Regions from separate parts of the Pseudomonas sp. Marseille-Q8238 genome, predicted to be linked through region 3. Evidence: predicted binding sites of a transcription regulator. Region 3 holds the regulator's gene; each other region holds the start of a gene.
What was found. The regulator sigma-54, encoded in region 3, starts transcription at its own class of promoters, with help from an activator protein. The targets are predictions, from matches to a motif close to ANTGGCATNNANNTTGCTNT.

Region 1: glnA (glutamate--ammonia ligase) is a predicted target of sigma-54. The motif match lies at 2,015-2,034, and genes of this name have one in related genera.
Region 2: flgB (flagellar basal body rod protein FlgB) is a predicted target of sigma-54. The motif match lies at 1,995-2,014, and genes of this name have one in related genera.

Annotation. Positions count from the first base shown of each region.
Region 1 covers NZ_CBCOPI010000001.1:503,317-506,555, forward strand. Annotated here, with positions in the region: gene ACWPW0_RS02215 (mechanosensitive ion channel family protein) at 1-316, shown strand, start outside; gene glnA (glutamate--ammonia ligase) at 513-1,919, opposite strand; gene thiI (tRNA uracil 4-sulfurtransferase ThiI) at 2,249-3,239, shown strand, end outside.
Region 2 covers NZ_CBCOPI010000001.1:2,284,866-2,288,104, reverse strand. Annotated here, with positions in the region: gene ACWPW0_RS10615 (flagellar hook protein FlgE) at 1-324, opposite strand, end outside; gene flgD (flagellar hook assembly protein FlgD) at 392-1,057, opposite strand; gene flgC (flagellar basal body rod protein FlgC) at 1,081-1,524, opposite strand; gene flgB (flagellar basal body rod protein FlgB) at 1,539-1,946, opposite strand; gene cheR (protein-glutamate O-methyltransferase CheR) at 2,309-3,136, opposite strand; gene ACWPW0_RS10590 (chemotaxis protein CheV) at 3,181-3,239, opposite strand, start outside.
Region 3 covers NZ_CBCOPI010000001.1:1,033,916-1,037,154, forward strand. Annotated here, with positions in the region: gene ptsN (PTS IIA-like nitrogen regulatory protein PtsN) at 1-48, opposite strand, end outside; gene hpf (ribosome hibernation-promoting factor, HPF/YfiA family) at 63-371, opposite strand; gene ACWPW0_RS04570 (RNA polymerase factor sigma-54) at 518-2,011, opposite strand; gene lptB (LPS export ABC transporter ATP-binding protein) at 2,158-2,883, opposite strand; gene lptA (lipopolysaccharide transport periplasmic protein LptA) at 2,883-3,239, opposite strand, start outside.

The DNA of each region.
Region 1 (3,239 bases), 530 kb from region 3:
GGTGGCGCTGGTGCGCGAGGTGTCCAGCGAGTTGCGCAGTGATCGGGTGGTCAGCCGCTCGATCTGGTCGCCACTGGAGGTGCAGGGCATCGAGAGCTTCGACAATGGCCAGGCGATCTTGCGTTTCCGCTTCAAGACAGCGCCGATCAAGCAGTGGGAGGTGCAGCGTGCCTTCAACCTGCGTCTGCGCCAGAAGCTGGATCAGGCTGGTATGGAGTTGGCCATGCCGCGCTTGAACGTCCAGTTGTCCCGTGCCAGCCGGCCGAAGCCGCAGGAGTCGGACGAGCAGGCTCAGCCAATGGATGGCGGCATCTGACGCGCATGTGGCTATGACGTAGGCGCGCAGGGGAGCCTGGGGCGTGCGCAGCCCGCCATTCGGCGTGAGAGGTGCGTAGGGTGGATCACGCTTTATCGATCCGCCTGGCGCGGCATCGGCGAGCGTCGCTTGCGGGCCGCGTCACAACAATAAAAAAGGCCTCCCGAGGGAGGCCTTTTCATGACACCGGTGGGTATCAGACGCTGTAGTACAGGTCGTATTCCAGCGGGTGTACGAAGGTGCGTACTTTGATTTCTTCTTCGGATTTCAGCTCGATGTAGGCATCGATGAAGTCGTCGGAGAACACGCCGCCCTTGGTCAGGAACGCACGGCCTTTATCCAGCTCTTCCAGGGCTTCTTTCAGGCTGCCGCACACTTGCGGGATCAGCTTGCCTTCTTCTGGCGGCAGGTCGTACAGGTTCTTGTCGGCAGCGTCGCCGGGGTGGATCTTGTTCTGGATGCCGTCCAGGCCAGCCATCAGCAGTGCGGAGAAGCACAGGTATGGGTTGGCAGCCGGATCCGGGAAGCGCGCTTCGATGCGGCGAGCTTTCGGGCTGGATACGTATGGAATACGGATCGAGGCCGAGCGGTTGCGCGCCGAGTAGGCCAGCATGACCGGTGCTTCGAAGCCTGGGACCAGACGCTTGTACGAGTTGGTCGACGGGTTGGTGAAGCCGTTCAGGGCCTTACCGTGCTTGATGATGCCGCCGATGAAGTACAGGGCGGTGTCGGACAGGCCGGCATAGCCTTCACCCGCGAAGGTGTTCTTGCCATCTTTGGAGATGGAGATGTGCACGTGCATGCCCGAACCGTTGTCGCCGTACAGCGGCTTCGGCATGAAGGTCGCGGTCTTGCCGTAGGCATCGGCCACGTTGTGCACGCAGTACTTCAGGGTCTGGGTTTCGTCGGCCTTGGCCACCAGGGTGTTGAACTTCACGCCGATTTCGTTCTGGCCGGCAGTCGCCACTTCGTGGTGGTGAACTTCGATGACCAGGCCCATTTCTTCCATGGCATTACACATGGCAGTACGGATTTCGTGGTCGTGGTCGCACGGCGGAACCGGGAAGTAACCCCCTTTGACGGCTGGGCGGTGGCCCTTGTTGCCGCCTTCGATGTCGGCGTCGGTGTTCCAGGAGCCTTGCTCGGAGAAGATCTTGAACATGGAGCCGGAGATGTCGGACTTGAACTTCACTTCGTCGAAGATGAAGAACTCAGGCTCCGGGCCCACGAATACGGTGTCACCGATACCGGTGGTCTTCAGGTATTCCTCGGCGCGACGGGCGATGGAGCGCGGGTCACGGTCGTAGCCTTGCATGGTGCTCGGCTCGATGATGTCGCAGACCAGGATCAGGGTCGGCTCTTCGGTGAACGGGTCGAGCACGGCAGTGCTGTCGTCCGGCAGCAGAATCATGTCGGAGGCTTCGATGCCTTTCCAACCATGGATGGAGGAGCCGTCGAACATTTTGCCGACTTCGAAGAATTCGTCGTCCAGGGCATCACGGGCCGGCATGGTCACGTGGTGCTGCTTGCCCTTGGTGTCGGTGAAGCGCAGGTCAACCCACTTCACGTCGTGTTCTTTGATCAGTTGAACAGCCTTAGACATGTTGTCCTCCAGATGGAAAGGCTCGATCGTGAGCCCCTCAGAAATTACGGTAAAGCCCGGCGCGAATACTCTTCCAGGGCAACCTGCCTCACAAGGGAGCAAATTGCATGCCAGTGCCCCAGCGTGGTTTTTGGCCCTCAAGGGCAGCGTATATGCGGGCTGTGGCGATATTTTGACCAAAATGAAGTGCTATTTTGGTGCGGCGCTCCATTGTAGTGCACTCTTGTGGTGCGCGGTTTCGAATGTGTGTTGTTTCTGGTTAAACCTTGAGCAATTTCCGCTATAATCCGCGCCCTTCTTTTTCCGGCGCCTCGTGCACTGCTGTCCCCATGAAACTCATCGTCAAAGTCTTCCCTGAAATCACCATCAAGAGCCGGCCGGTGCGCAAGCATTTCATCCGCCAGTTGGGGAAGAACATCCGCACCGTGCTGCGTGATCTGGACCCCGAGTTGCGGGTGGACGGGGTGTGGGACAACCTCGAGGTGGAAACCAAGGTCAGCGAGCCGAAAGCGCTGCTGGAGATGATCGAGCGCCTGAGCTGTACGCCCGGCATCGCCCACTTCCTGGAAATCAACGAATACCCGCTGGGTGATTTCGACGACATCCTGGAGAAGTGCAAGCAGCACTATGCCGACCAGTTGCCGGGCAAGATCTTCTCCGTGCGCTGTAAACGTGCCGGCAAGCATGCGTTCAGCTCCATGGATGTCGAGCGCTACGTCGGCAGCCAGTTGCGCCAGCAGTGCGGTGCGGCCGGGATCGCCCTGAAGAACCCTGATGTGGAAGTACGCATCGAGATTCGCGATCAGCGTCTGTTCGTCATCCACCACCAGCACAACGCCATCGGCGGTTATCCGCTCGGTTCGCTGGAACAGACCCTGGTATTGATGTCCGGCGGTTTCGATTCCACCGTTGCGGCCTATCAGATGATGCGCCGTGGTCTGCTCACCCACTTCTGTTTCTTCAACCTCGGCGGCCGTGCCCACGAGTTGGGCGTGATGGAAGTGGCGCACTATCTCTGGCAGAAATACGGCAGCTCGCACCGTGTGCTGTTTATCAGCGTGCCGTTCGAGGAAGTGGTCGGCGAGATTCTCGGCAAGGTCGACAACAGCCAGATGGGCGTCGTGCTCAAGCGCATGATGCTGCGTGCTGCTACGCGAATCGCCGAAGAGCTGAGCATCGATGCGCTGGTGACCGGCGAGGCGATTTCCCAGGTGTCGAGCCAGACCCTGCCCAATCTCTCGGTCATCGACTCGGCTACCGACATGCTGGTGCTGCGCCCACTGGTGGCCAGCCACAAGCAGGACATCATCGATACGGCCA
Region 2 (3,239 bases), 1.3 Mb from region 3:
AGTGCCAAAATAACCAGCACGGGTATAGCTGATTGCCCCATTGTTACTGGTAACGAACATGCCATTGCCGTTGATCGCCAGGTCCAGCGGGTTCTGGGTGTAGTCCAGGTTCCCCTGCTTGAACAGCTGCGAGACGTTGTTAAGCAGCACACCACTGCCTTGCGGGTTACGACCACTACCCAGGATAGACGCCGAGTACAGATCGCCGAACTCGGCGCGCGACTGCTTGAAACCTGCCGTGCCGGCGTTGGAGATGTTGTTGCCGGTTACGTTGAGATCGCTACTGGCAGCACGCAGGCCGCTCAGGCCGATGTTAAACGACATGGTGTTCTCCTAGCCGGCTGTCCGGCACTGTCAAACGATAAGGGGTTGGCCTGGGGCCACACTCGAATTACTGGCCGATGACCTGGACCTGGGAAATCGGAATACTGCCAATGCCTGCCAGATTGAGCAGCAATTCACTGCCACCCAGGACTACGCTGTCGACATTCGCCGGAAGCATGGTGTAGAGCCCTTTGGTCTCGTTGCCGTAGGTCGCATGTGCCTCGAACTTGTACTTGCCGGCCGGCATTTCTTCGCCGTCGCTGTTCTTGCCATCCCAGGTGAAATCGATATTGCCGGCCTTCTGCTCACCCATATTGATCCGCGTGACCAGCACACCTTTGTCGTCATACACGTTGAAGTACACGTTGCTGCTGCTGGCTGGCAGCACCATTCTGGCCTTGAAGGGCTCCGACGTATCCACGATGGCTTTGTCGGTCGGGACGATGACCTTGCGACCGACCAGGGAAGATGCCTGCAGCGCCTGCGAGGACTGATAACTGGAAAGCAACGAACCCATGCTGGAATTGAGTTTCTCGATCCCCTCTACCTGGCTGAACTGCGCCAGTTGGGCAATGAACTCACCATTGCCCTGTGGCTCGAGCGGGTTCTGGTTATTCAACTGCGCCACCAACAGGTTGAGGAATTCGTTCTTGCCGAGATCCTTGTTCTGCTTGGGTTCTTGCTTTATCTGGTACTGATCAAGCACCGAGTTATTAACGCCACTAACGCTCATTCTCTACACTCCTCGCTGGTGGCTTATTGGCCCAGTGTCAGTACACGCTGCATCATCTGCTTGGCGGTGTTCATCATTTCCACGTTGGTCTGGAAGGCACGACTGGCAGAGATCATGTCAGCCATTTCCTCGACCACGTTGACGTTCGGGTAATACACGTAGCCCTTTTCATCCGCTGCCGGATGGTTGGGCTCATAGCGCGGCATCAGGGTGCTTTGGTCTTCCACGATGCCCAGCACCTCGACGCCACGCCCGGACGCATCCTGATCAGCGAACAACGAACCGCGATCACCCTGCATGCTCGAATTGAACACGGTGGCAAACACCGGGTGGCGAGCGCGGTAAGTCTGGTCGATGCTCGACGAGACCGTTTCGGCGTTGGCGATGTTGCTGGAAATGGTGTTCAGGCGAGTGCTCTGCGCGCTCATGCCGGTTCCGGCGATATTGAAGACACTGGCGAGTGACATGGCATCGTTCTCCTTTATTCGCCGCGCAGGGCGCTGACCAGCCCTTTGAACTTGCTGTTGAGCAGCGTGAAGCTGGCCTGGAACTGCACCGAGTTCTGCGCGTAGTTGGATTGCTCCTGCTGCAGATCAACGGTGTTCTGATCAATCGAGGGGCTGAATGGGGTACGGAAGCGTAGGGCCGGATCGGCCAGCTCGATGCCCATGCCCGCTATGTGACGGCTGCTGGTCATGTTCAGGTTGAAGTCACCACGTTTGGCCTTCTCGCTTTGCTGAGCCAGCACAGCGGAAAAGTCGAGATCACGTGCTTTGTAGTTCGGTGTATCGGCGTTGGCGATGTTGTTGGCCAATACCTCGGCACGCTTGGCGCGAAAGCCTAGGGCCGTTTCGTGGATACCGAGTGCACTGTCGAAGCTGATGCTCATGATCTTTAACCTTTGCCGCTGGGCAATCTGGTGTGGCGTACCAGACATTTAGCAAAGGCCATGCCATTTTTAATTATTCTTATATATCAATGGTTTACTAACAAATCGTGATAAGGAAAAGCGGCAAGCGGCAAGCCTTTACCGCTCTCTGGCAAGGTAAGCGGCAATGGTTTTGCCGCATCGGCAAAGTACGTATCCGTTTTTTCGCCCTCCCCAGTGACAATTCACATGCGTCCAAAAATTGCCAGGAGCTATTTTTAACGCCGCCCGAAGAGGGTCGACGCGCGGCTGTTATGGATAACAGGGCATAAAAAAACGGGAGGCCATTGGCCTCCCGTTTTACTGACTTGCTCGTCCGTCGGTCATTTGACCTTATAGATAATGCCAGGGCTGCACTGCACCATCTGGTAGAGGTCCGGCAATCCATTCAACGCCTCAGACGCCCCCAGGAACAAATAGCCGCCTGGTTTGATCGTGGCATGAATGCGCGTGAGGATGTCTTTCTTCACCTCAGCGGAGAAGTAGATCAACACGTTGCGGCAGAACACCACATCGAACTTGCCGAGGCTGGCATAGCTGTCCAGCAAGTTCAGCGCACGAAACTCAACACGACTCTTTATTGCCGGCTTCACTGCCCAACGGCCTGGTCCCTTGGGATCGAAGTAGCGCTGCAGCCTTTCCTGGGACAGACCGCGTCCGATGGCCAGGCTATCGTACTCCCCCCCCTTGCATGCGGTGAGCATCGAGCCGGAAAGATCCGTGGCAACGATCTGTACGCCGCTTTTCAACAACCCCAGGTTACTTTTCTCGAACTCATCAATGGTCATCGACAGCGAGTAAGGCTCCTGCCCCGAAGAACAGGCAGCCGACCAGATGCGCAAGCGCTGACCGGCGCAAGCCTTGATCATCTCGGGGAGGACACGGCTCTTCATGACCTCGAAGGGATAGCCATCACGAAACCACAGCGTTTCGTTGGTGGTCATGGCATCGACGACCTGCTCCCGCAACCCACCGCGGGGCTGCAGTTGCATCTTCTGCACCAACTCCCCCAGCGTCTTGATGCCCTGTTGTTCCATCAGCTTGTTGAGGCGACTGGACACCAGATATTGCTTATTGCTGCCCAGCAGAATACCGCAGGCCTTTTCCAGAAAAATCCGGAACTGCTCGAAATCCAAATTGCCAGAAGACACTCGTGCCGCCTCACCATGCATATAAACCGCAGAGGTCTGAACCCTCAGCCCCCATCCGACACTCGGATACGCTCAACCACACGAGAAGCAAGGTCATCCGGAC
Region 3 (3,239 bases):
GTTCACTAGGGAACGGCCGGGGGTCAGGATGTTTTCAAGTCGGATCATGTCAGGGTTAGGTTTTAGCGCGCGGTTGCACCTTGTAGGCGTCCGAGCTGCTTTTCCTTATGTTTGATCAGTTGACGGTCAAGTTTGTCAGCGAGCAGGTCGATCGCTGCATACATGTCTTCGTGTTCGGCGTTCGCTACCACCTCGCCGCCGGCGATGTGGAGCGTCGCTTCGATTTTTTGCTTGAGCTTTTCGACCTCCATTATCACCTGCACGTTGGTGATCTTGTCGAAATGGCGCTCCAGTCTGCTGAGTTTCTCGCCGACATAGTCGCGCAGGGCGTCGGTCACATCCAGTTGATGTCCACTGATGTTGACTTGCATACCGCTTCTCCTTGTTGCCGTGTGTAAGAGACAGGCTAGCGGGCCTGCCACCGTAACACTCTGGCTTGGAAGGCTTTTGCAGGACTGTTCTGGAGATCCGGTCGGATGTCTGTACAGTTCTGCAAAAGCCTTCCCTCAGGGGCGGGTCACATCAGTCGTTTGCGTTCGCTCGAAGGCGCTATCCCGAGGGATTCGCGGTATTTGGCGACTGTGCGACGGGCCACCTGAATGCCCTGTGCCTCCAGTAAACCAGCGATCTTGCTGTCACTCAACGGCTTTTTAGCGTTTTCCGCAGCAACCAGTTTTTTGATGATGGCGCGGATCGCGGTGGAGGAGCATTCACCGCCTTCCGAGGTGCTGACGTGGCTGGAGAAGAAGTATTTCAACTCGTATATGCCACGGGGTGTATGCATGAATTTCTGCGTGGTCACGCGGGAAATGGTCGACTCGTGCATGCCGACGGCTTCCGCAATGTCGTGCAGCACCAGCGGTTTCATCGCCTCGTCACCATATTCGAGAAAGCCGCGCTGGTGCTCGACGATCTGCGAGGCAACCTTCATCAGGGTTTCGTTGCGGCTCTGCAGGCTCTTGATGAACCAGCGGGCTTCCTGCAACTGGTTGCGCATGAAGGTGTTGTCGGTGCTGGAGTCGGCGCGTTTGACGAAGCCGGCGTACTGCGCGTTGACCCGCAGGCGCGGGACCGCTTCCTGGTTCAGCTCGACCAGCCAGCGTTCGTTGTGTTTGCGCACGATGACGTCCGGGATCACGTATTCCGGTTCGCTGGATTCGATCTGCGAGCCAGGGCGTGGGTTGAGGCTCTGGATCAGCTCGATGATCTGGCGCAGCTCATCTTCCTTGAGCTTCATGCGCCGCATCAGTTGGCTGTAGTCGCGGCTGCCGAGCAGGTCGAGATGGTCGCTGACCAGGCGCTGGGCTTCGCTGAGCCATGGCGTATCGGCGGCATGCTGGCGCAATTGCAGGAGCAGGCATTCACGCAGGTCGCGTGCGCCTACACCAGCGGGTTCGAAGTGCTGGATGCGCCGCAGAACCGCTTCGACTTCATCCAGCTCGACGTCCATTTCCGGATCGAAGGCTTCGACGATTTCTTCGAGCGACTCTTCCAGGTAGCCCTGGTCGTTGATGCAGTCGATGAGCGTCACGGCGATCAGGCGATCGGTGTCTGACATCGGTGCGAGGTTGAGCTGCCATAGCAGGTGGGTCTGCAGGCTTTCGCCGGCCGAGGTGCGGGTGGTGAAGTCCCATTCGTCATCGTCGTTGCTTGGTAGGCTGCTGGCGCTGGTCTGGTAGACGTCTTCCCAGGCGGTGTCGACTGGCAGTTCGTTGGGAATGCTTTCGTGCCACTCGCCTTCTTCGAGATTCTCGACGGTGGCAGTAGTGGTTTCCTGATAGCTGGGTTCCTGCTCGACCTGGCGCGGTTGTTCTTCACCATCGGCCAGTGGGTCGGAGTTGTCGAAGTCCTCGCCTTCTTCCTGGCGCTCCAGCATTGGGTTGGACTCCAGCGCTTCCTGGATTTCCTGTTGCAGGTCCAGCGTTGAAAGCTGGAGAAGGCGAATGGCCTGTTGCAGCTGCGGCGTCATCGTCAGCTGCTGGCCCATCTTGAGGACTAGCGAGGGTTTCATGGCAGGAAGCTTTGCACCTTATTTGCCGGCGCTGGTGCGCCATTCACTACAGGGCGCCGGAGCGCCGCCAATAAGCAAATTATATGCCCGAAACTGATGGCCTTGCCTAGGCTTGACAATATCCGCGCAATGAGTGCGTGTTTGTGTCAGAGGCGGAATTCGTGGCCCAGGTAGACTTCTTTCACCAGCTGGTTAGCCAGGATGCTGGCCGAATCGCCCTCGGCGATAAGTTGGCCATCGCTGACAATGTAGGCGGTTTCACAGATGTCGAGGGTTTCACGGACGTTGTGATCGGTGATCAGAACGCCGATGCCCTTGGCTTTCAGGTGGTGAATGATCTGCTTGATATCACCCACGGAAATCGGGTCGACACCTGCAAAAGGTTCATCCAGCAGGATGAACTTGGGTTCGGTGGCCAAGGCGCGGGCGATTTCCACACGACGGCGTTCGCCGCCGGACAGGCTCATGCCGAGGTTGTCGCGGATGTGGCTGATATGGAATTCCTGCAGCAGGCTTTCGAGCGCCTTCTGCCGGCCCGCGCGGTCGAGGTCCTTGCGGGTTTCCAGGATGGCCATGATGTTGTCGGCCACCGAAAGCTTGCGGAAGATCGATGCTTCCTGAGGCAGGTAGCCAATACCCACGCGAGCGCGGCCATGCATGGGCTGATGGCTGACGTCGAGGTCGTCGATCAGTACGCGCCCCTGGTCGGCCTGGACCAGGCCTACGATCATGTAGAAGCAGGTGGTCTTGCCGGCGCCGTTAGGGCCGAGCAGGCCGACGATCTGGCCGCTGTCGATGGACAGGCTGACGTCGCGCACGACTTGCCGGCCTTTGTAGCTCTTCGCCAGATGCTGCGCCTTGAGTGTCGCCATTACTGAGGCTGCTCCTGCTCGCCGGCTTTCTTGCGCGGCTGGATGACCATGTCGATGCGTGGGCGCGGTGTGCTCACCGAGGCACCATTGGCGCGGCCGGCGTTGACGATCTGGCGCTGGGTGTCATAGACGATCTTCTCGCCTTCGAAGGTGTTACCTTCCTGGATCACCTTGGCCTGATCGATCAGCACGATGCGGTCATTGCTGGCGAAATACTGGATGGTCAGGCCGTAGGCTTTGACGATCTGCTTGTCGACAGAGGGTTTCTGCTCGTAATAGGCGGGCTTGCCGATCGAGGTAAAGACATCGACCTCGCCATCCTTGTTCTGGGTGATGGTCACGGTGTCACCCGTGAT